Linked DNA regions of Desulfopila inferna. The main gene of each other region encodes a partner of the protein of the gene in region 2 in a complex. Links are inferred from orthologs where the notes say so. Each region holds a gene or a part of one and is shown on either strand. Other genes may lie near its edges. The genes, in order: holB and dnaX.

Evidence for each region.
Region 1: dnaX (region 2) and holB share a complex: the UniProt entries of both Bacillus subtilis proteins name them as parts of the DNA clamp loading complex. The link is inferred for Desulfopila inferna from one-to-one orthologs.

The regions. Positions count from the first base shown.
Region 1 is NZ_JAFFQE010000004.1:333,776-344,066, forward strand. Bases 7,185-10,152 are described here. They hold holB (DNA polymerase III subunit delta'), read left to right. Parts: upstream 7,185-8,177; coding sequence 8,178-9,128; downstream 9,129-10,152. Other genes in these bases: JWG88_RS12435 (3'-5' exoribonuclease YhaM family protein), read left to right, coding at 7,185-8,165; JWG88_RS12445 (PSP1 domain-containing protein), read left to right, coding at 9,316-10,152. Also shown: JWG88_RS12390 (hypothetical protein), read left to right, coding at 1-423; JWG88_RS12395 (protein-L-isoaspartate(D-aspartate) O-methyltransferase), read left to right, coding at 453-1,067; JWG88_RS12400 (YqaA family protein), read left to right, coding at 1,051-1,665; peroxide stress protein YaaA, read right to left, coding at 1,662-2,432; JWG88_RS12410 (PFL family protein), read right to left, coding at 2,612-3,991; JWG88_RS12415 (glycine cleavage system transcriptional repressor), read right to left, coding at 4,053-4,598; JWG88_RS12420 (hypothetical protein), read right to left, coding at 4,769-4,984; JWG88_RS12425 (HEAT repeat domain-containing protein), read right to left, coding at 5,114-5,503; JWG88_RS12430 (LysE family translocator), read right to left, coding at 5,515-6,144; more of JWG88_RS12435, read left to right, coding at 7,143-7,184; more of JWG88_RS12445, read left to right, coding at 10,153-10,206. UniProt on the Bacillus subtilis protein: DNA polymerase III is a complex, multichain enzyme responsible for most of the replicative synthesis in bacteria.
Region 2 is NZ_JAFFQE010000007.1:243,874-254,157, reverse strand. What follows is about bases 5,486-8,446. They hold dnaX (DNA polymerase III subunit gamma/tau), read left to right. Parts: upstream 5,486-6,039; coding sequence 6,040-7,854; downstream 7,855-8,446. Other genes in these bases: recR (recombination mediator RecR), read left to right, coding at 8,202-8,446; JWG88_RS17190 (YbaB/EbfC family nucleoid-associated protein), read left to right, coding at 7,878-8,195; tadA (tRNA adenosine(34) deaminase TadA), read left to right, coding at 5,486-5,633. Outside these bases: JWG88_RS17235 (Glu/Leu/Phe/Val family dehydrogenase), read right to left, coding at 1-390; JWG88_RS17230 (hypothetical protein), read right to left, coding at 456-1,406; panB (3-methyl-2-oxobutanoate hydroxymethyltransferase), read right to left, coding at 1,503-2,354; JWG88_RS17220 (IclR family transcriptional regulator), read right to left, coding at 2,375-3,181; JWG88_RS17215 (sigma-54-dependent transcriptional regulator), read right to left, coding at 3,630-5,030; more of tadA, read left to right, coding at 5,163-5,485; more of recR, read left to right, coding at 8,447-8,804; thrS (threonine--tRNA ligase), read left to right, coding at 9,108-10,284. UniProt on the Bacillus subtilis protein: Part of the beta sliding clamp loading complex, which hydrolyzes ATP to load the beta clamp onto primed DNA to form the DNA replication pre-initiation complex.

The DNA.
Region 1 (10,291 bases), on a different replicon or contig from region 2:
GATTTCATGAAAACTCGTCTGGAGTACGATATGCCTTTTGTCCCGCGATTCGCAATTATCCTCACCCTTGGACTTTTGCTGTTCACCACTGGATGCTACAACAAGCCCGTGCGTCACCTGGCTTCCGATGCCGTTCTTATCGAGGCCGGCAGTTCAACCCGTAATGACGTTCTCACCTACCTCGGTGAACCTGATATTCAGCGGCGGTTGCCGAGCGGCGAAGAAGAGTGGATCTATATTGAGGAAATGACCTCTGATCTTCAGAGAGTCCCACTGGCCGGTGGTTATTTCAAAGGCAAGGGCCAAGAGAGGATATTAATTGTTCTGAGCAATGATATCGTGCAATCCTGTGAATTCAGGGAATTCGGGACAGATGAATTTGATTGGTCCGATACCTATTCCCCGCAAGAGAAAACCGAGTGATTGACTGTTATGGTACCATCCGCCAGCGTATGGTGCAGGAACAGCTGGTCTCCCGAGGTATTACCGATGCACCGACCCTGCAGGCCATGAGTGAGGTGCCGCGGCATCTGTTTGTTGAAGATGCCATGCGTGCGCGGGCATACGGTGACTATCCCCTGCCTATCTCTGCAGGACAGACCATCTCCCAGCCTTATATCGTGGCCCTGATGACGCAGATGCTGGGTCTTTCCGGTACGGAAAAAGTGCTTGAAGTCGGAACGGGATCGGGATACCAGGCTGCTGTTTTGTCACGAATGTGCGCACGCGTCTATACTGTTGAGAGGATTAATCAGCTTCTCGCCTCCTCCCGCAAGGTCTTCGATATTCTGCGCTATTACAATATTATCGCCAAGCTGGATGACGGCACCATGGGATGGCCGGAGAACGGACCCTACGATGCCATTATCATAACAGCCGGAGGCCCTGAGATTCCATCACCTTTAGTCGACCAGCTGGCGGACTCCGGCAGGATGGTGATCCCCGTGGGCAACCAAGAGGTCCAGGAACTTCAGCTTCTTACCAAAAATGAAGACGGAATCAAGATAGAACGGCGGGACAAGGTTCGTTTTGTTGATTTGATAGGAAAATATGGCTGGTCGGATTGAGATGAGAAGCAGAGGGGTTTTAAGACGGTTGTATGATGTCTGTATGGAGTGGCTGGAGGGGCCCTACGGCGTCTATGTGCTGTTTGCCATTGCCTTTGTCGAATCCTCCTTTTTCCCTCTGCCGCCTGACGTCTTTCTGATAGCGCTCTGCATAGCACTGCCAAAGAAATCTCTCAAATATGCGGCAATCTGTGCGGTCGGTTCAGTTTTGGGCGGCGCCTTCGGCTATGGTCTTGGCATGTGGGCCATGGAGGGTGTCGGTCGGCCGATCATTGACTGGTATGGCCTTGCCAATAAATATGATGAGGTGCAGTTTCTCTATAAAGAGTATGATGTCCTGGCAATTTTCGCTGCCGGCTTTACCCCATTGCCCTATAAGCTTTTCACCATCACCGCCGGAGCGTTCGAGCTGGACTTTCTCAGGTTTATGCTGGTTTCACTGCTGGCCCGGTCCGCCAGATTTTTCCTGGTTGCCATTTTTATCTATTATCTTGGTGCACCGGTAAAAGTGTATATAGACCGCTACTTCAATATTCTCTCGGTTGTTTTCCTGGTGCTGCTGATTGGAGGATTTGCGGCGATTAAATATCTCCTCTAGCCTGTACTTCTATCGACAAAGACCAATTCACCGGCAGTGGAAAGCTCTTCTGCGAATCTATAGTCCCGATAGTGGAATTGTTTCAGTTCGGCGCTGCTCTGCAACCTGTTCCTGATTATGTAGTTCGCCATAGCGCCGCGGGCCTTTTTGGCATGGATGGCAATGGTTTTCAGGGTGCCTTTTCTCTGCTGTTTAAAAGAAACATGAATGATGGAGGCAGGCAGTTCTGCAGGTGTGACCGCCTTGAAATATTCATTTGAAGCGAGATTGACAATTTCAGTAATCTTTGTCCCGGCAAGATGGCGTTTCAGTAACATGTTGATATCATCACGCCAGTAGTCATAGAGACTTCTTTTTTCCTCCGGACGAAATTTGCCGCCCATCTCCAGTCTGTAGGGTTGAATGAGGTCGAGCGGCCTGAGGATGCCGTAGAGAGCCGAGAAAATGCGGAGATGTTGTTGAGCAAATTGAAAGTCGTCATCGCTGTAGCCATCGGCATCGATTTCAGAGAACACATCGCCGCGAAAGGCGAGCAGGGCGGGGCTGCCGCTCTCCATCCCGGCCGCAATCTTGAATTGCGAGTAACGCTCACGGGTCTTTTTCGCCAGCTGTTCGCTAATCTTCATCACCTTGCCGATTTCCGCGGCATCGAGTCGTTTCAGCTGCGCCGCCAGAGCATCTGTCCTGTCGAGCATTTCCGGCTGGGTTGCCAGGGCATGGTGATATCCCGATTCCTGGGTTTTGGAGGGTGAGAGAAGCAGCAGCATGAGGTTTCCCTGGTCTTGGCTGTATTGATGATGTACTCGTAATCAGCTGGATACAATCTTTATCGCAGAGTCCATCTTGATAACTTCGATGACTTTTTGCGGGAGCGGCTTCGGCCTTCAGGATTTTTATTCGGGCGGCCAGCAGCTTCAGCATTGAGGTCGGGCTTTTTACGACGTTATCAGTTTTTGAAGCTGTGAATCGGTGCCGGGATTCTGCCGCCCCAAGCCACGAACCGGCTCGACTTGCCGACATTGCGCACTTCCATAATGGGACTGGCGCCGAACAATCCGCCGAAACTGACGTGTTCCCCGGCTTCCTTGCCGGGCACCGGAATGAGGCGTGCCGCCGTGGTTTTGTTGTTAACCATGCCGATTGCCATCTCATCGGCAATTATTGCAGAAATGGTATCGGCATCGACGGATCCGGGAATGGCGATCATGTCCAATCCCACGGAGCAGACGCAGGTCATGGCTTCCAGTTTTTCCAGACAGAGTTCGCCTCGCCCGACCGCTTCGGCCAGTACTGCATCTTCCATCACGGGAATAAAGGCGCCGCTAAGCCCCCCCACGGATTTGCTGGCGAAGATACCACCTTTTTTTACAGCGTCGTTGAGCATGGCGACGATGGCAGTGGAGCCCGGAGCACCAATGGCATCGACCCCGAGAATATGGAGGATTTCACCGACGCTGTCGCCGACTGTTGGAGTAGGGGCCAGCGAGAGATCGACGACGCCGAACTCGATCCCCAGCTCTCTGGAGACCTGTCTGCCGACGAGTTCTCCGCAGCGGGTCACCCTGAAGGTCGTCTGTTTGATTTCTTCGGCAATGTCGTCGAGAAGCAGATTTGTCGCGCCCTTGTTGGCAATGAGCCGCTCCAGAGAACGGGCGATAACGCCGGGGCCGCTGACTCCGACGTTAAGAACGGCGTCGGCTTCACCAGTTCCATGAATAGCTCCGGCCATGAAGGGATTGTCTCCCGGCTGATTGCAGAACACTACAAATTTTGCCGCCCCAAAACCGTCTGCGTCACGGGTTCCCTCGGCCAGATCCTTGACGGTCTGTCCAACCATGGCCAGGGCATCCATGTTGATCCCCTTGCGGCTGCTGGCGATATTGATGGAGGCGCATACCTTGTCTGTGATCGCCAGTGCTTCCGGAATAGAGAGGATGTACTCTCTGTCGGATTCGGTGAGGCCCTTTTCCACCTGGGCTGAAAATCCGCCGAGAATATCAACACCCGCCGCTCCCGCCGCCCTCTCCAGAGATAATGCCAGCTCGATAAAACCGCCACGGTTGAAACCGGCGCCGACCAGGGCTATGGGAGTGACGGAGATGCGCTTGTTGACCACCGGAATGCCCAATTTCCTGCCGATCCTGTCGCAAGTGGGTACAAAATCCTGGGCCAGCAACCTGATTTTCTTTTCAATATTCGCACAGGTCGTGGTGACGTCACCGCTTCGGCAGTCGAGGAGGTTGATGCCCATGGTGACCGTACGCACATCGAGGTTTTCCTTCTGTATCATTTCAACTGTTGCAAGGATCTGATCCGAACGTAACATCTACATCCTCCTGATAAGTGAGACCGGTAAAGCTGTAAAAAGTATCGTGCTGGTAAGTGTCTTAGACCAAGGTCACTTCATGGGTCACCCTGAATATATCGTAGTGCTGCATCATGACATGCAGCCCGGCTTCCTCGGCGTAACGGTCTAGCTCCTCCCGCATATCCTTGATGGATTCGATCTCACTGAGGTCAAGCTGCAGGACCATGGTGTATTTGCCGTCTGTGAGGGTCGTCGATAAATCGAGGATGTTGATGTTTCGTGCATAGCAGAAGGAGCTGATGCCGAAGACCAAACCGCTTTGATTTTTCCCTTGAGCCGTGACGATGTATGTTTTTGGAGGCAAAGAGGTCTGGCAGACTTCAATAGGTGAAGTCATCAGTTTGACGATGACGTCAAACTTGTTCTCCGCTTTGATATGGGAGAGTTTGGCGATGACATCCTCCGGGGTAACGGCCTCGTCAAAAGTGGCGATCAGGATCATGGTCAGATAGCCGCAGAGAATAGACTGTTCGAGATTGGCCAGATCGCCGTTGAGCTCAAATATCGCTCCGGTAACGTCGGCTATTATTCCGGGTCTGTCTTTAGACATAACAGATACAATCATCTGTCTCTCCATACTGTGCTTCTCCTTTATCTTTGCGGTGTTGAAGAGTTGAAGGTAAAAAGAACGGCATTATAATCACGCTCTGTGATACTTGTAAACAACAATAGCGATCATTGGCGGGGAAATTAGCTGGTAGGCGGTGGGATGAGGGATGAAGACTTTCTTGCCGATCAGCGGGCAAAAGGGAACTGTCGCTTTGCCACGGTCGCCTGCGCTTTCCTTCCATCCAGCATTTTTCTAAGAATATTCAGCTCGGCTTGTGCATGTCTGAGTTCTTCCTTGATTTTTTCCTTATCCTCATAGTCCGCATTCTTCAGCTGTTCTTCAAGCTTATACACTTTGCTTTGGCTTTTGTATACTTCCTGGGCGATGGCTCGTATGGACATGGTACCTCTTTTAGTACCTTGCAGCTTGTTTTCTTGTTTTTTTTGCAGAAAACAAGCTGTCTAAAGGTTCTTGCCAGCTCAGCTGGGTTAAAATATTTTCCTAGAAACCTGTCTGCCGGTGCAGCCTGATCAGTATTCGGCCAGAGCCAGTTCCACCATTTCCCTTACCTGGGAATTATCATCGTTTTTCATTTTCATTATAAGCTCTTTGGCCTCTGCGGTCCCGATTATTCCCAGGATTCCAACGGCTTCTCCTCTGATCAGCGGCGAAGTACTGTCGAGGGCGTGGCAAAGAGAAGGAATTGCCCGGGCGATCAATTCTCTGCCGGTGGCTTGAAGATCTTCAAAGACGATGGTGAGTCCCAGACGAACGTTGAATCTTTCATCCTGCAGCAACTCTCCTGTCCAGGATAAATAGCGGGGCTCTCTTCTAAACATGGCCGCGATATTGTCTGCATGGCCCATTTCGAGAAAATCGCCGATCACCTTCTTGAGCTCGGTGTCGCTGACGTCATTCATAGCGGGGATCCTTATGAGCTGAGGCCGAGACCGATACCCGAACCGATAAACAGTGAGGCGAAGATACGGCTCATTATTATTTGCGTCCTGCTATTCCGCCTTCCGGCCCCGCTTCCGGCACTTAACCGCGCATAGACGGAGAGGCAGATAAAAGAATAGGTCATGAAGGTCACCACCAGGATGGCGAACTGAGGCACAAGGGCAAAGTTATGATCGATAAATTGCGGAAAAAGTGCTGTGGTGAAAGCTATGGCCTTGGGATTACTGAGAGCGACCATCAGTCCCTGGCTGTACATCTTTATGCCGCTTGCTCTTTTTGCAGCAGAGCTCTTCCACCCATATGCCACGGGGGTCGCGAAACCCCGTTTCCATAGTCTGATTCCGAGATAGATGAGGTAGAGTGCGCCCGCTCCTTTGATAATGGTAAAGGCCGTGGCTGAGTAGAGAACCAGGGCACCGACCCCCAGAACCGAGAGCAGCGACATTATGAAGAGGCCGCTTATGTTGCCGAGAATGGTATAGATTGTGCGTTGGCGGCCACAACTGATACTGTGGGTGGCGACCAGCAGAACGGCAGGGCCCGGAGTTATGGTAGCCACCAGCGCAATTGATGAAAAAAGGAGCCAGCTTTCCAGGTCCATCGGCAACTCTCTTTAAAAAAATTATTCAGAACTTGATGGACTCGCAAGAACAGTCAATTCCGGGAACCTTCAATGACTTTTACGAGATCAATATACCTTCCCTATAGCTTACTAATACACCACCTCAGAGGAAAAATCATCCAACTCCTCGGGAAATTTTCAGCGGTCCTCTCATTTGATGAATTTAGCCTTAGAAATGTCCGTTAATCGGATGAGCTGAACTCTCCTACTCGATCCTTTCCCTGATAATTTTGCAGATCGGTTGATTGTTCCATGGAGACTGTTATTTTTGATGCCGGGCAGGTGTCAACAGTTAACCGAATACATTTTCTGTTACGAAAAGGTATGTGAGTGGGGAAGTCTGTTTCAGGAAGAAAGAAGCGGTTAAACGGGCTTGTTCCATATTTTTTTGGCGCAGTAAAGCCAGCGATGCTTGAATAGTGTCAGGCATAAAATTGTAAGTTGACTAAATGTCAATAACATAACTCATTCAGGTTTCGATATATGAAAAAATAAAATGGAATAACTTATTGATAGACATTAATGTCAACAAAACATCGTGGACATTGTACTGAAAAAAATATTCCAGCAAAATAGCCAGCCGCGGCAAAGATAAATATGGAAATAGAAGTTATAGATTGTTAGATGTGTCAATTGCGAGATGATTTCTGACAATATACCAGAGTGTCGAAGCATTCATAAATAAGTCTAGAACGAAAGGACCCATACTTGACAATAGTGCAGCGACGTATCAGTATTGTTGGGGATATAGCCCTCTTCGTTTCTCTGGAAGGGGAATCTGTTGAAAAAAAAGGGCATTTTTGGTAGCTGCAGAGTATATTACAGGACTTTGACTCCGGCTGGATTGAATCGCGAATGGAGCCGGGCTTCTTGAGCAGGATATAAGTGCCCGGGTTTTGACGGCCTACATTTCTTTTCAAGGTGCCCGAACCGGCGAAGGGAGTAGTATCGACAAAGAGCACTTATGGAAATATTCAATGAGGAAAATTAAATATATAGATAGTCTGCAGGAAGGGGAGAGAATCGAAGACATATTTCTGGTAAAATCCTCGAGGCTGGCGGAGACCCGGGCGGGTAAGGCCTATCTCCTTCTTGACTTGACGGATAAGAGCGGAGAAATTGGCGGTCCGGTCTGGGACAATGCTGAAGAGATTGCTGAAATCTGCCGGACAGGCTGCTTCATTCGCCTCAAGGGACAGGTACAGTCCTATCGCGATAAACTGCAGCTTCGCATTGAAGATGTTGCTGCCGTCGCCAAAGAGGATATCTCGCTGACGGATTTTGTTCCGGCCACCAACCTGGATCTGGAGGAGATGTCCCGGCAAATCCAGAAAACTGTAGCCTCTGTTGACAATAGCTGGGTGCGGAAACTGCTTAACAGGTTTTTTAAAAAAGGCGATATCTGGGAGAAATTTCAGACGGCGCCGGCAGCTAAAGGCATCCATCATGCCTATGCCGGCGGATTGATGGAACACTGTCTGTCCATGGCCAAGGTAGCCGACATGCTGGCGGCTCATTATCCCGGAGTAGACAGATCAATTTTACTGGCCGGCGTGCTGCTTCATGATATCGGTAAAATCATGGAACTGAAGGAGCAGGTGGGGCTGGTGGACTATACTTCCCCCGGAAGGCTGAAGGGTCATCTGGTGATGGGCAGCGAAATGGTGGCACAGGAAGCAGCCAAAATCAACGATTTTCCCGAAGAGTTGCTCCTCCAGATTCAACATCTTATCCTCAGTCACCACGGTAGGCTGGAGTTCGGCTCGCCGGCCGTTCCCATGACTCCGGAGGCCTTTGTGTTAAGTTTTATCGACGATCTTGATTCTAAAATGAACCTCATCGAGCAACTGCGTCGAAAGCGGAAGGACAAGGGAGTGCAGTGGACCGAATATCAGAGATCGCTGGAAAGGTTTCTCTTCCTTGGTCCGCTTGATGAGCAGGAAGCCGGGCAGGAGAAGAACGATGCCGTACAACAGCACATTCAAAAAACGCTTTTTTAGGGCGGAATTATTGTGAACTCCCCGTTTACAGAGCTTCTTGGACAGCAGAGGGCCAAATCGCTACTTGGCAGGTCGCTCTCTTCCGGCAGAATCGGCCATGCCTACCTTTTCAGGGGGCCGGACGGTGTGGGCAAGAAACTTTTTGCCGAGGCCATGGCCAAAGCACTGAATTGCCGGACATCGGGCCCTGCAGAATCTTGTGGTCACTGCCTTTCCTGCAGGAAATTTCTTTCAGGAAATCATCCTGATTACACTGTTGAATCCCCTGAAAAGGGATCCATAAAGATTGAGCGGGTGCGGCAGCTGTGCAAGTCGCTCTCCTACCCCCCCTACGAGTCGGAAAGACGCATTGTCGTCATCGAGGATATTCACACAATGCGGGCCGAGGCTGCCAATAATCTGCTCAAGACGCTGGAAGAGCCTCCGCCGGGCAATGTTCTGATTCTGACTGCGGAAGCTTCGAAGAATATATTGCCGACTATCAGCTCCCGATGTCAGATAATACCTTTTTTCCCGCTCAGCTCTGCAGAGACCATGTCCATTCTGCAGAATGGATCGCATCTGGATGAAGAACAGAGCTCTCTTCTGGCAAGGCTCTCCGAGGGCAGCCCCGGGCAGGCGCTTCTGCTCCACCACGCCAATGTGCTGGAGACCTGGAGGAAAGTTGAGGAGGTTTTGGATGATCCGAAGTTCAGGGAAGACCGGTACGGTGGCCTTATTTTAGATGTAGCCCGGCAGATGGCGGAATTGAAGGAAAATCTCTTGCCGCTGCTTGGTCTGTTGCGCATTCGGTTGCGGGATCTTCTGGTTTCCCGTCTGGATAAAGGTGAGAAAGGGGCCGGGCGAGCCGGGCCTATGACTCTATTCTCTAAATTGCAGGCGATAGACAGGGCGGAGCAGGAACTTGCCCGGAACTGCAATCGTTCATTGGTGTGCGAAATTCTACTATTTCGGTTACAATAATTCATTGACAATTTTGTGAACACTGAAAACATATGATGGCTGATGGAAGGTCATCGGGTCAGGCTTGTAACGTTTATGTCATTTCGGCTTTTTGACTGATGATATACTGAGCAGACGCAAGGTATTTCGGCGCCCTCGGTAGAGCTTTCCCCATCATTTTATAATATATTGAGAAAAGGTAGTATTGATGTCTGAAACAGAACACCGACCGGACCTCCTCCCCGATGATCTTGAGGAAGCGAAGGTTTATTACAGGATCCGCTTTCGCAGAAACTCTCAGGAGTTTACTGCGGAAGCAACTATTGCCGGATTATCGCGGGATGACCTGATCATGGTTAAAACCGACCATGGACTGGAACCGGCGCTGATCATCGGTACGGCCCCATCATGCAGTTGCTCTAAAGGAAAACGCGGCGCCAGTTACTGCATTGCAAGATACCTGACCGATGAAGAGATTGACAGATTCGCCAATCTTCCGGCGGCCGAAGATCATGCCTTCAAGGTTTGCTCCGCTCAGATAGCTAAGCATTCACTTGATATGAGCCTGGTCAAGGTGGAAAAGTTCTTTAACGGCAGCAAGATGATATTCTATTTTACTGCTGATAACAGGGTTGATTTCCGGGAACTGGTCAAGGACCTGGTGCAGGAATTCCGCACTCGGGTGGAAATGAGGCAGGTCGGCGTACGTCACGAGACGAAGATGATCGGTGGCCTGGGAACCTGTGGAAGGGAGCTCTGCTGTTCCTCGTTTATGAAGAAATTTGATTCTGTTTCCATAAAAATGGCAAAAGAGCAGGATCTTCCACTTAATCCTTCCAAAATATCAGGAGTCTGCAATAGATTGCTGTGCTGCCTTACCTATGAGTTTGCTACCTATCATGAGCAGCGAAAAAAAATGCCCAAGGTCGGCAGCAGAGTTAAGATGGACGGCGTGGATTATAAGGTAAAACGGCAGATCCCCCTGCAGCAACTTGTGGTCGTTGTCTCGCAGAGCGGAGAGGAGCTTGTTCTGGAAGAACAGAAGTGGCTTGCTTTGGAAAAGGTGAAGGGTGCTGGTTCGGCAAAGAAGAAAAAATAACCAGTGATTTAAGCTCCGGGAAATTTTGGTCCCCTGCCTTGCAGGCCTTGCCAAGAACCTGCAACGCGCGGGTGATCGGGCGTTT
Region 2 (10,284 bases):
CTGAAGATTTCTGATAAAGGCCCGAACCAGCTGCTCCATATCCCGTGAACTGAGCTTTGAGGGATCAGCCTTGATGCCGCCCTTGGCTCCGCCGGCGGGAATTGCTGCAGCACAATGCTTGACCGTCATAAACAGTCCCAGCGCCTTGATCTCGTCCAGGGACAGATCGGGACGAATCCGGGTACCGTTGCGGAACGGTCCGAGCGCGTCGCAATAATGCACGCGATAGGCCTGGAATACCTGGAAACTGCCGTCTTCCAATTTGAGGGGAATACGAAACTGCTGTATACGCTTGGGCTCCTGAAGAATATCGAGCACACGCGGATTGATCCCGCCTAGTTTTCCGGCGCGATTAAGCGTCTGAATTGCTACCTGAAATACATTGTCCATGAGTCAGTTCTCCTGTAATGTCAAACTTCGCTGTGTTAAAAACAGCGCTGAGGGCTAAATTGAGATCATACCTTGGCAGGTAAAATAAGATCTGCCGCACCTTTGGGAGAGGTCTTGAGATCCGGTGCATGACGGGCCATTATCTCCTGAATTACAGAGGCCATTTTCACCTTCTCCCGAATCAGGTTGGCATGAAACTCTTCGGTTACCCATGGCTTATAGATATCAGCCTCCGATGTTCCCGGCTCTATCTTGAAATAGACAGGTGAGGCTACACGGGCAATTTCCGGAGTTTCATAAATTCTGTACATACCGCCGAATTCATCAACAATGATGATATAGACATCCAGAGGTATATCCACCGCCTTCCTGATGCTGGAGAGAATAGGCAGTGATACGTCGGAAATGGGATTCATGGAGTTGACTCCCATGTTTTCAATCACTTTTGCTCCCGCTGCACTGCAATAGCCGCCGAAGACGGAGAATTTAAAGATGGTTTCCGCAGGAATGAGACCTTCGGCCCGCATCTTGTTAAGTAGAAAAAGCACGCCCTCGTCATAAACCAGAAAGCCGCGGAACCCTGCTTCAATATTACGCATTATATCGGCAATGTGATACGAAATATTGTCGGAGCCGCGCAGCCGGAAGCCCTGCAGGCCACCCTCCCGATTAGACATCTCTTTGGAGCCTGTATCCCAGCCTTTACGATGCCCCACGGTCATGACTACCTCGATCTTTTCGTCACGCGCCATCTGGGCTATATCCCTGAGTTCCGCCATGTCGCAATAGGTCGAACCACCAACAGTGGCAATGGCCCGATGAACGACGACATTGCGTTTTTTCGCTTCGGAAATCATTGCCTCCATGGTCGAGGCCCGCTCAACACCGGCTATTTCAATTCTCCACTTGGCACCATCGGCAAAACCTTTTTCGGATGTAGCCAGATCGTAACCGTCACGTCCCGGTATTCCTTCCTTTTCCATAAACTTCCGGATGGAGTTCAACGTCTCAGACATAATACTTTCTCCTTATACCTCTTATCTCGAGATAAAAATGATTTATAATTGGCGGCTCCTCCGCCCAAACAGCTGCCGGCAGCCCTGAAAAAAAGATTATTGCTTCAGGAGGTTCTGCAGTTTTTCCATCTCTCCATCGATCATCTTATAGGTGTGCTCATCGGCTGGAAATTCTTTGTTCCTGGCATCGGCAACATAATTCTTGAAGGCATCGACGGTCTTGGCGCCGAGATTTTCATATTTTTTGACAAATTTCGGAGTAAAGGCCTGAAAGATACCAAGCACATCACTGCAGATCATCAGCTGCCCATCGGCTTCGACACCGGCACCGATGCTGTATACCGGAATTTTCAGAGTATCACGGATGATGCCGCAAACCTCGGGAGGAACTGCTTCGACGAGTAAGGCAAAGGCACCGGCCTCTTCAATGGCCTGAGCATCCTCGATGAGTTCCTTGGCGGCATCGGCATTGCGGCCCTGCGCTTTAAAACCACCCTGCTGTCCGGAGCTCTGCGGCGTCAATCCGATATGGCCCATGACCAGCATACCGCCATCGGCAATAGCCTTTATCTGCGGGCAGACCCGTTTTCCACCCTCGAGTTTGATGGCATCGACGGCGGCCTCTTTATGAAAACGTCCGGCATTGCGTACCGCTTCTTCAACACTTACCTGATAGGAGAGAAAAGGCATGTCTCCGATTATAAAGGTGTTGGGAGCTCCGCGCCTTACTCCTTCACAGTGATAAATGCACTGATCCATGGTCACCGGCACCGTGCCGCTGTACCCATAGATGCACATCCCCAGAGAATCGCCGACCAGGATCATGTCCATGCCCGCTTCCTCGGCAAATGAAGCGGTCCAGTAATCATATGCGGTGATCCAGACTGCCGTTTTCCGTTCCGCTTTCATCTGATCCAACTGAATACGTGATAATTTTTTCTTACTCATCTTTTTTCCTCCTGATAGGATTACATTCTTGCTGCAGGATGCTCAGCTTCTGTTTTCTCGGGAGCCCCGGTCTTCCGTTCAAGCCTATGACAGACAGCAAGCAGCTTTTCCTGAATATTCTGTATTTTTTCTACGGACATCCTCTGCGTAGGCCCGGAAACGCTCATCGCATAGGTTGGTCGCCCGGCATAATCCAATATCGGCGCGGCTACACATCTCAATCCCAGACTGAGTTCTTCATCGTCAACAGCATATCCCTGTCGGCGAATCTTGTTAATCTCGTCTTTCAATTGCTGCGCTGTAATGATTGTATTGGGTGTAAATGAGGTGAATTTCACCGACTGCAGATAATTTTCCAGCTCAACCTCCGGCAGAAAAGCCAGGATGGCCTTGCCAAGACCTGTACAATAAGCGGGTGCCTGTGCGCCAAGTCCCAGATCCATGCGCAGGATCTCCGTGCTGTCTATTTTATCCAGATGAACGATGGCTCCCCTGTCCCAGTGACCGAGATTGACTGTTTCTTTAAAGGCAAGAGCAATCTCCTGCATATATGGATGGGCAAAATGGCGGATCTCAAACCGGTCGAGCGTCTTCATCCCGAGTTCGAGGGGCTTGAAAGTTAGACAGAATTTCCCTTCCGGAGTTTTTTCGACATAGCCCAGATCGCGCAGGGTACTGATAAATCGGTGGCCCGCCGCCCTGTTGGTCTCAAGATGTGCGGCTACCTGAGATGCGGACAACTCACCCTCTTCGGCAAGAAGCTCGAGAATACGCAGACCTTTTGCCAAAGAAGAAACAAAATAATATTTTTCATTTTTTGCCGTCATCACACCTCCCGCTGCAACAATGGTTCCGACACCAGCACTTCTATTGTCGGAGTTGATCGCACTTGTCACACTATTTGTGACATCGTCTCTTTATTTGTGACATGCAAGAAAAGATACGTGATCCCCTAATGCTTGTCAAGCAATTTTTTAGTACCTGATTAAACGGAAATTTAATTACTTGGATTAAAAAACAGCGATGATTGTCGCAGGCGGGAATGGAAAAGGGTGCAAGCAATCTGCGATCTTGCTTGCCGCAGCAGGATCTTGACTGGATGGACTGAAGTCAGTAAGCGAAGTTATAGAAAAGCATTGACTCCGGGCTATTTATAGATGGAAACGGTATACATTATTTCGTTTCGCAACGTATCAGTAACGACGATTTGCATGTGGTACGGCAAGTCGCCGTTCCAGATCTACAACGCCGCAGTTCAAGCTTTCTTCAGAGTCGCTATTTGTTCCTACGCCAATGGGGATGCCTGATGCCAAGCTTGCGAATCTTGTAATTGAGGGCTCTTGGACTGATTCCGAGTCTGCCGGCAGCATTTTTCTGCACCCAAAGCGACTCCTCCAGAACACGCAGGATCAATTCTTTTTCCTGGCCGGCCAGTGAGATACCAGCTTCAGATTGTAATTCCGAAGTACCGCTGAACTCTTTTTCTTCGTCCGTTACCGATTTTTGCGGAGTTGGGGCGCCGTTGCCGGGCAGCAGAAGATTGTGGGCGGTGATCTGTCTGCCATCTGTCAGAATGACGGCACGCTCTATGGTATTGGCCAGCTGCCGTATATTGCCCGGCCAGCCATAGGATTGGATTCTGGCCAGCGCATCGCTGTGGAAACCCATGATTTCTTTCCGGGTCGACTGGCAGCATTTCTTCAGAAGGATGTTGGCCAGGGGAATAATGCAGAGATCCCTTTCCCGCAAAGGCGGCAGTCTGACCGGCAGGACATTGATCCGGTAATAAAGGTCTTCGCGAAAGAGGCCCTTTTCTATCTGGCTGATCAGGTTCTTGTTGGTGGCCGCAATAACGCGTACATCGACATTGATCGTTTTGTTCCCGCCAACCCGCTCAAAGGCCTTTTCCTCCAGAACCCTCAGCAGTTTAGTTTGCAGGGCGATGCTCATCTCCCCTATCTCATCGAGAAAAATGGTGCCGCCGCAGGCTTGTTCGAACCGCCCGACACGCTGCTTGTCGGCACCGGTAAAAGCACCTTTTTCATGACCGAAGAGTTCTGACTCGAGCAGCGCCTCCGGAATATTGGCACAGTTGATTTTCACAAACGGTTTTTTCTTTCGCGGAGAATTAAAGTGTACTGTGCCGGAGAGGAAACTCTTGCCGGTTCCGGTTTCCCCGGTTATCAGGATGGTGGAGTCCGTCTGGGCGAATTTCTGCAGGCTTACCAGAACTTCCCGCATGCTGTTGCTGAAGGCGATAACATCGCCAAAATCATAAACCACATCCTGTCTTCTTCGATGATAATCGATTTCAAATTTCTGTTCCTTGCTCTCTATGGCCTTCCGCATGGCCACGGCAAGGCGTGTTTCCGTTAACGGATGAACTAAAAAATCGGAAGCTCCCCGATTCATCGCCTGTACGACAACGTCAGCTCTTTCCGATTTGCTGGTGATGATAATAGGAGTATAAGGACTCTTCCGGTGTGCATATTCGAGGAGTTCCATATTGTGGCCATTTTGAGAATTGATCTCCAGAAAGATCAGGTCGAACTGGCGCCGGTCAAGCTCTACTTGAAAATCCTTCGCTTCCGATTTAAAGATGAGGTCGGACTGCCCAAATAAAGCTGGATCAATCGGAGCAACATTTTGCGGTTCGTACATCAATATTGTATACATTGTTTTATTACAACAGGGTAATTTATGTTTCCAATTTGTAATTGGCCTCTTTATCTTATAAGCAAGAACGGCCATAAATGCAAATAATGGTAACACAACTTTCTACAATTTTTTTCGATTGATGAATATAATATGGACAATATCACGAAAGATGAGTACTGGATGGAATTAGCCCTGCACCAGGCAGTACTTTCCAGAGAAGGCGGCGAGGTTCCCGTCGGCGCGGTGCTTATCAGAGACGATCTACTTCTGGCCGAAGCAGGCAACATGCCGATATCGACGAATGATCCTACCGCCCATGCCGAAATTCGCGTATTGCGCCAGGCTGCGGCAAGAATTGGCAACTATCGTTTGCCGGACACTACCCTCTACGTCACCCTGGAACCCTGCCCCATGTGCGCCGGGGCAATTCTTCACGCCCGCGTCCGCCGTGTTGTTTTCGGCGCTGCGGACCCTAAAACCGGGGCGTTGACATCACGTTATACCATGGGCAGCGACGGCCGCTTCAACCATACCCTGAAAATCAGCAGAGGAGTTCTGGAAGAGAGATGCGCCTTGTTATTGAAAGATTTTTTCGCTGGCCGCCGCAAAAAATGTCCGTGAACAATTTTTGCCGATGGACTACTTTTTCATTGAATAATTTGATTACACGGTTTACATACAGGCTCACAATTTTATATTGATTGATACAGAGAAACGGAGAGGTGACCGAGTGGCTTAAGGTGCACGCCTGGAACGCGTGTGTACGAGAGTACCGTGAGTTCGAATCTCACCCTCTCCGCCAGAAAGTGTTTGTCCAGGAATGGGCAGACGCCAGCCAAGATTTGGTGTGATAGCCGGGTCCTGTGCAACGAAGAATCACGAACTCCGCCAGGTCCGGAAGGAAGCAACGGTAGTGAACCTCTTGGTGTGCTGCAGGGTTGCCCGGCTATCACTTTTTATTGCCTCCCGTCAATTCATCGTGTATTTTCCGGTAATCGCTAACGCTCAATTCCTGAAACGGTGACTCATGTCTTACCTGGTTCTCGCTCGAAAATACCGCCCCCAGTCCTTCACCGACGTCGTAGGCCAGATTCCGGTGGTCAAGACCCTGCAGAACAGCCTGTTGCGACAACGCGTCGCTCACGCCATTCTTTTCTCAGGAGTCAGGGGCGTCGGCAAGACGACACTTGCCCGTATTATGGCCAAGGCTATAAACTGCGAGAGTACCACGGAAACCCGACCGTGCAATCAATGCCGGTCATGCGCCGAGATCACAGGCGGTCATTCCCTTGATCTACACGAAATAGACGGTGCCTCCAACAGGGGCATTCAGGAAATCCGCGAGCTCAAGGAAAAGATACGCTTTCTGCCGACTTCATCGCCATACAAAATTATCATCATTGATGAAGTGCACATGCTCACTACGGAGGCCTTTAACGCACTTCTAAAGACACTGGAAGAGCCGCCGGCGCATGTCTATTTCATGTTCGCCACCACCGAACTGCACAAAATCCCCATTACCATCCTTTCCAGGTGCCAGCGCTACGAACTCAAGAGAGTCAGCACAACTGACCTGACGACTCATTTTCAAAAAATCGCAAATTCGGAAAAGGTATCCCTGGACCCGGCCGCGCTGGCCCTCATCGTCCGGGAAGCCGAGGGATCGGTCAGAGACGGCCTGAGCCTGCTGGACCAGATGTTCTCCTTCGGCGATAATACCATCAGCCATGAAGATGTCATTGAGGTACTCGGTCTGATCGACAGGAATACCCTGATGACCATCACCAGGGCTCTTCTCGCCGAAGACCGGGTAACCGCGCTGAAAGCACTGGAAGGCGCCTTCGACTACGGCATCGACATAAAACGATTCACTTCGGACCTGCTCGAATGTTTCAGGACTGTGCTTCTGGTCAAGCTGGGGAACTGCGGAGAACTTATAGACCTGCCGGAAGCTGAAATCACCGACTTCGGCAAAATCGCAGCCGAGTATTCCTTCGAAACCATCCATTTCAAACTTGACCTGCTCATGAAGGCAACAGAGGAGCTGCGCTTCACCACCCAGCCCCGGCTTGCCCTGGAAACAGCTTTTCTTAAAATTATCGAAGCCGGCAATGTCATCCCCGTTACCGCACTTTTGAGCAAGATCGAGAACCTCATGGCCACACTTCCGGCAGAGCGTGAGGTTGCCGACAGCACGGATCCCGGCAAAAAAAAAACTGAACCCGAACGGGATACGCCGTTAACTCCAGCACAGCCTGAACTTCAGCCGCCGTGGCATGAAGTGCCTCCGCTATCGGATGAGGAGCCGCCGCTCCCCGAAGAACCGGATTGTTCTGCCCCACCACAAGAATCATCCGTAAGGACTCCTGACACCGAGCCGCCCAAAGCGCTGCCGCCGCAGGAACAACCAGTGCAAACCGAAGAGACTCCCGCAGTACCGGAACCACACCCGCACATCCGTGATGTCCGCAAGGACTGGATGGAATTCACCGCTTATGTCAAGGAGCGCAAGGTGTGGATGGCCCAGGACCTCCAGCGCGCCGCTTCCGCCAAAGAAGTAGAAGGCGAACTGCACCTGCACTACAACGATCCGGCCATCTGCACATTACTCAGAAATAAGAATAACCGTAAGCTGCTTACCGAATTCGTCCTTGATTTTTTCCAAAAAGACCTCACTGTACGGTTTATACTCCCGGACTTGAGCAACGGCAAGGATGACGATGATTCGGAGAGTCCGCACAGAAAACGACAGCAGCTTACCCATGACCCGCTGGTGCAGATGGCGGTAGAGATTTTCAACGGCCAGATAGGGGATATTCGAATAGGCCCACGAAGCAGATAACAACAAATGTGAGTGAAAATATTATGGACTTACAAAGCATTATGCAGCAGGCTCAGCAGATGCAGGCCAAAATGGCGGAGATTCAGGAACAGCTCGCCTCTAAAACCATCACCGGCAGCGCCGGCGGCGGCATGGTCAATGTGATCGTCAATGGCAAGGGCGAGGTTCTTTCCATGACCATTGAGGACGCCATTCTCTCTGCCGAAGAAAAAGAGATGCTCCAGGATCTTATTGTCGCCGCCACCAACGATGGTTTGCGCAAGGCCAAAGAGCTCGGCAAGGAAGAGATGAAGCAGCTCACCGGCGGCCTCAACCTTCCCGGTCTCTCCAATATGTTTTAGGATATTATGCAAATCGTTCCCCCGGCCCTCGATAGGCTCATCCAGGGATTTTCCACACTCCCCGGCATCGGCAAAAAAACAGCAACCAGGCTGGCTATGCATGTTCTCAGGCGTTCACCGGCAGAGGCCGGCGAGCTGTCTTCCGCCCTTGCCGCCCTGCACGGCTCGATCCAGCTGTGTTCCAGCTGTTTCGCCTTTTCCGAAAATGACCCTTGCGTCATCTGCGGAGATGCGCGCAGAACCGCGGAACTTGTCTGTGTGGTGGAACAGGCGGGTGATCTCATGGCCATTGAGAAAACCGGGATTTTTCGCGGACACTATCATATCCTGCACGGCGTTCTCTCGCCCATAGACGGCATCGGACCCGACGAGATAAAAACACGGGAGCTGATCGCCCGCTCCCGAAACGGGGTGGTCAAGGAGGTGCTCATCGCCACAAGCTCAACCGTTCCAGGAGAAGCAACCGCTTCCTATCTGATCGACAAGCTGCACGATCTTGATGTCAAGGTCACCCGTCTGGCTTATGGCATCCCCATGGGTATGGACATAAAATATGCTGACAGCCACACCCTTTCCCGGGCAATAGAGGGCAGACTTGCCGCCTTCTAGGAGGAGTGAAAAAAGCGCCAAGTATTGTGGTATTATTCTGGTAATATATTTTGGATTTTGCTTGACACCTTCTGCAAATGTTGGTAATTGAATCAGGTTTACACATCAATATGTCACCTGCGCGGCATATTGAAATATCAGGCTCGCAGGCGCGTAGCTCAGTGGGAGAGCGCCACCTTGACGTGGTGGATGTCGGCGGTTCAATCCCGCCCGCGCCTACCAAATAGAAGGCTGAAGGAATGATTTTCGTCAACGGGAATCAACACTTTGGCCTTTGTTTTTATGTGGAAGTACAATTTAAAAATGGCTGAAATTACCGTATCACTACACGATGGAGAAGAACTGAAGGTACCTGAGGCTACCCCTGTCAAGGATGTGCTTGGTCAGCTGATGTCCAATAAACAGAGGAAGCAGGTAGTCGCCGTTTCTATTGAAGGCAATGTCGTTGATCTTCAAACTCCCCTGCAGAAAGATAGTGTAATTACGCCCATTACTAAAGAATCCGCAGAAGGATTGGAAGTTCTGCGTCACAGCACTGCTCATGTCATGGCCAAGGCCGTTCGCGATATATTCGGCGATGATGTCAAGGTTGCCATTGGCCCGGCCATCGAAAACGGCTTCTATTACGACTTCCAGCGCAAAGAGCCATTCAGCCCCGATGATTTTGAGGCGATTGAACAACGAATGTCCGAGATCATCCAGGGCAGAGCGGAATTTGTGCGTAAGCTTGTGCCCTTTGAAGAAGCCAGGGATAAGTTTGCCCGGGAAGACGAAAAATATAAGCTCGAAATAATCGAAGATCTGCGCGGCGAGCAAATTTCCACCTATCAGCTCGACGACTTTACTGATCTGTGCCGCGGTCCACATCTTCCCGACACCACTCCCATTCAGGCGTTTAAGCTCCTCAGGGTTGCAGGCGCCTACTGGAGGGGAGACGAAAAAAAAGATGTACTGCAGAGGATCTACGGCACCGCCTTCTATGACAAAAAGGCGCTGAAAAAATATCTCAATGCCCTCGAAGAGGCCAAGAAACGAGACCACCGTAAGCTGGGCAAGGAGCTGGAACTTTTCACCATCCAGGATCAGATCGGTCCGGGACTCATCCTCTGGCAGCCCAAAGGTTCGCAACTGCGCCGCTTGATTGAGGATTACTGGAAAGACGAGCACTACCGGCATGGCTATGAACTGCTCTACACTCCGCATATAGCCCGTCAGGATCTATGGAAAACCTCGGGACATCTCGATTTCTACGGCGAGAACATGTATTCTCCCATGGCCATTGACGACGTGCAGTACCAGCTTAAGCCGATGAATTGCCCATTCCATATAGGCGTGTACAATTCACGGAAGCGGAGTTATCGTGAGTTCCCCCTGCGCTGGGCCGAGCTCGGCACCGTCTACCGCTATGAGCGGGCCGGAGCCCTTCACGGTCTTCTCCGGGTGCGCGGCTTCACTCAGGACGATGCCCATATTTTCTGCA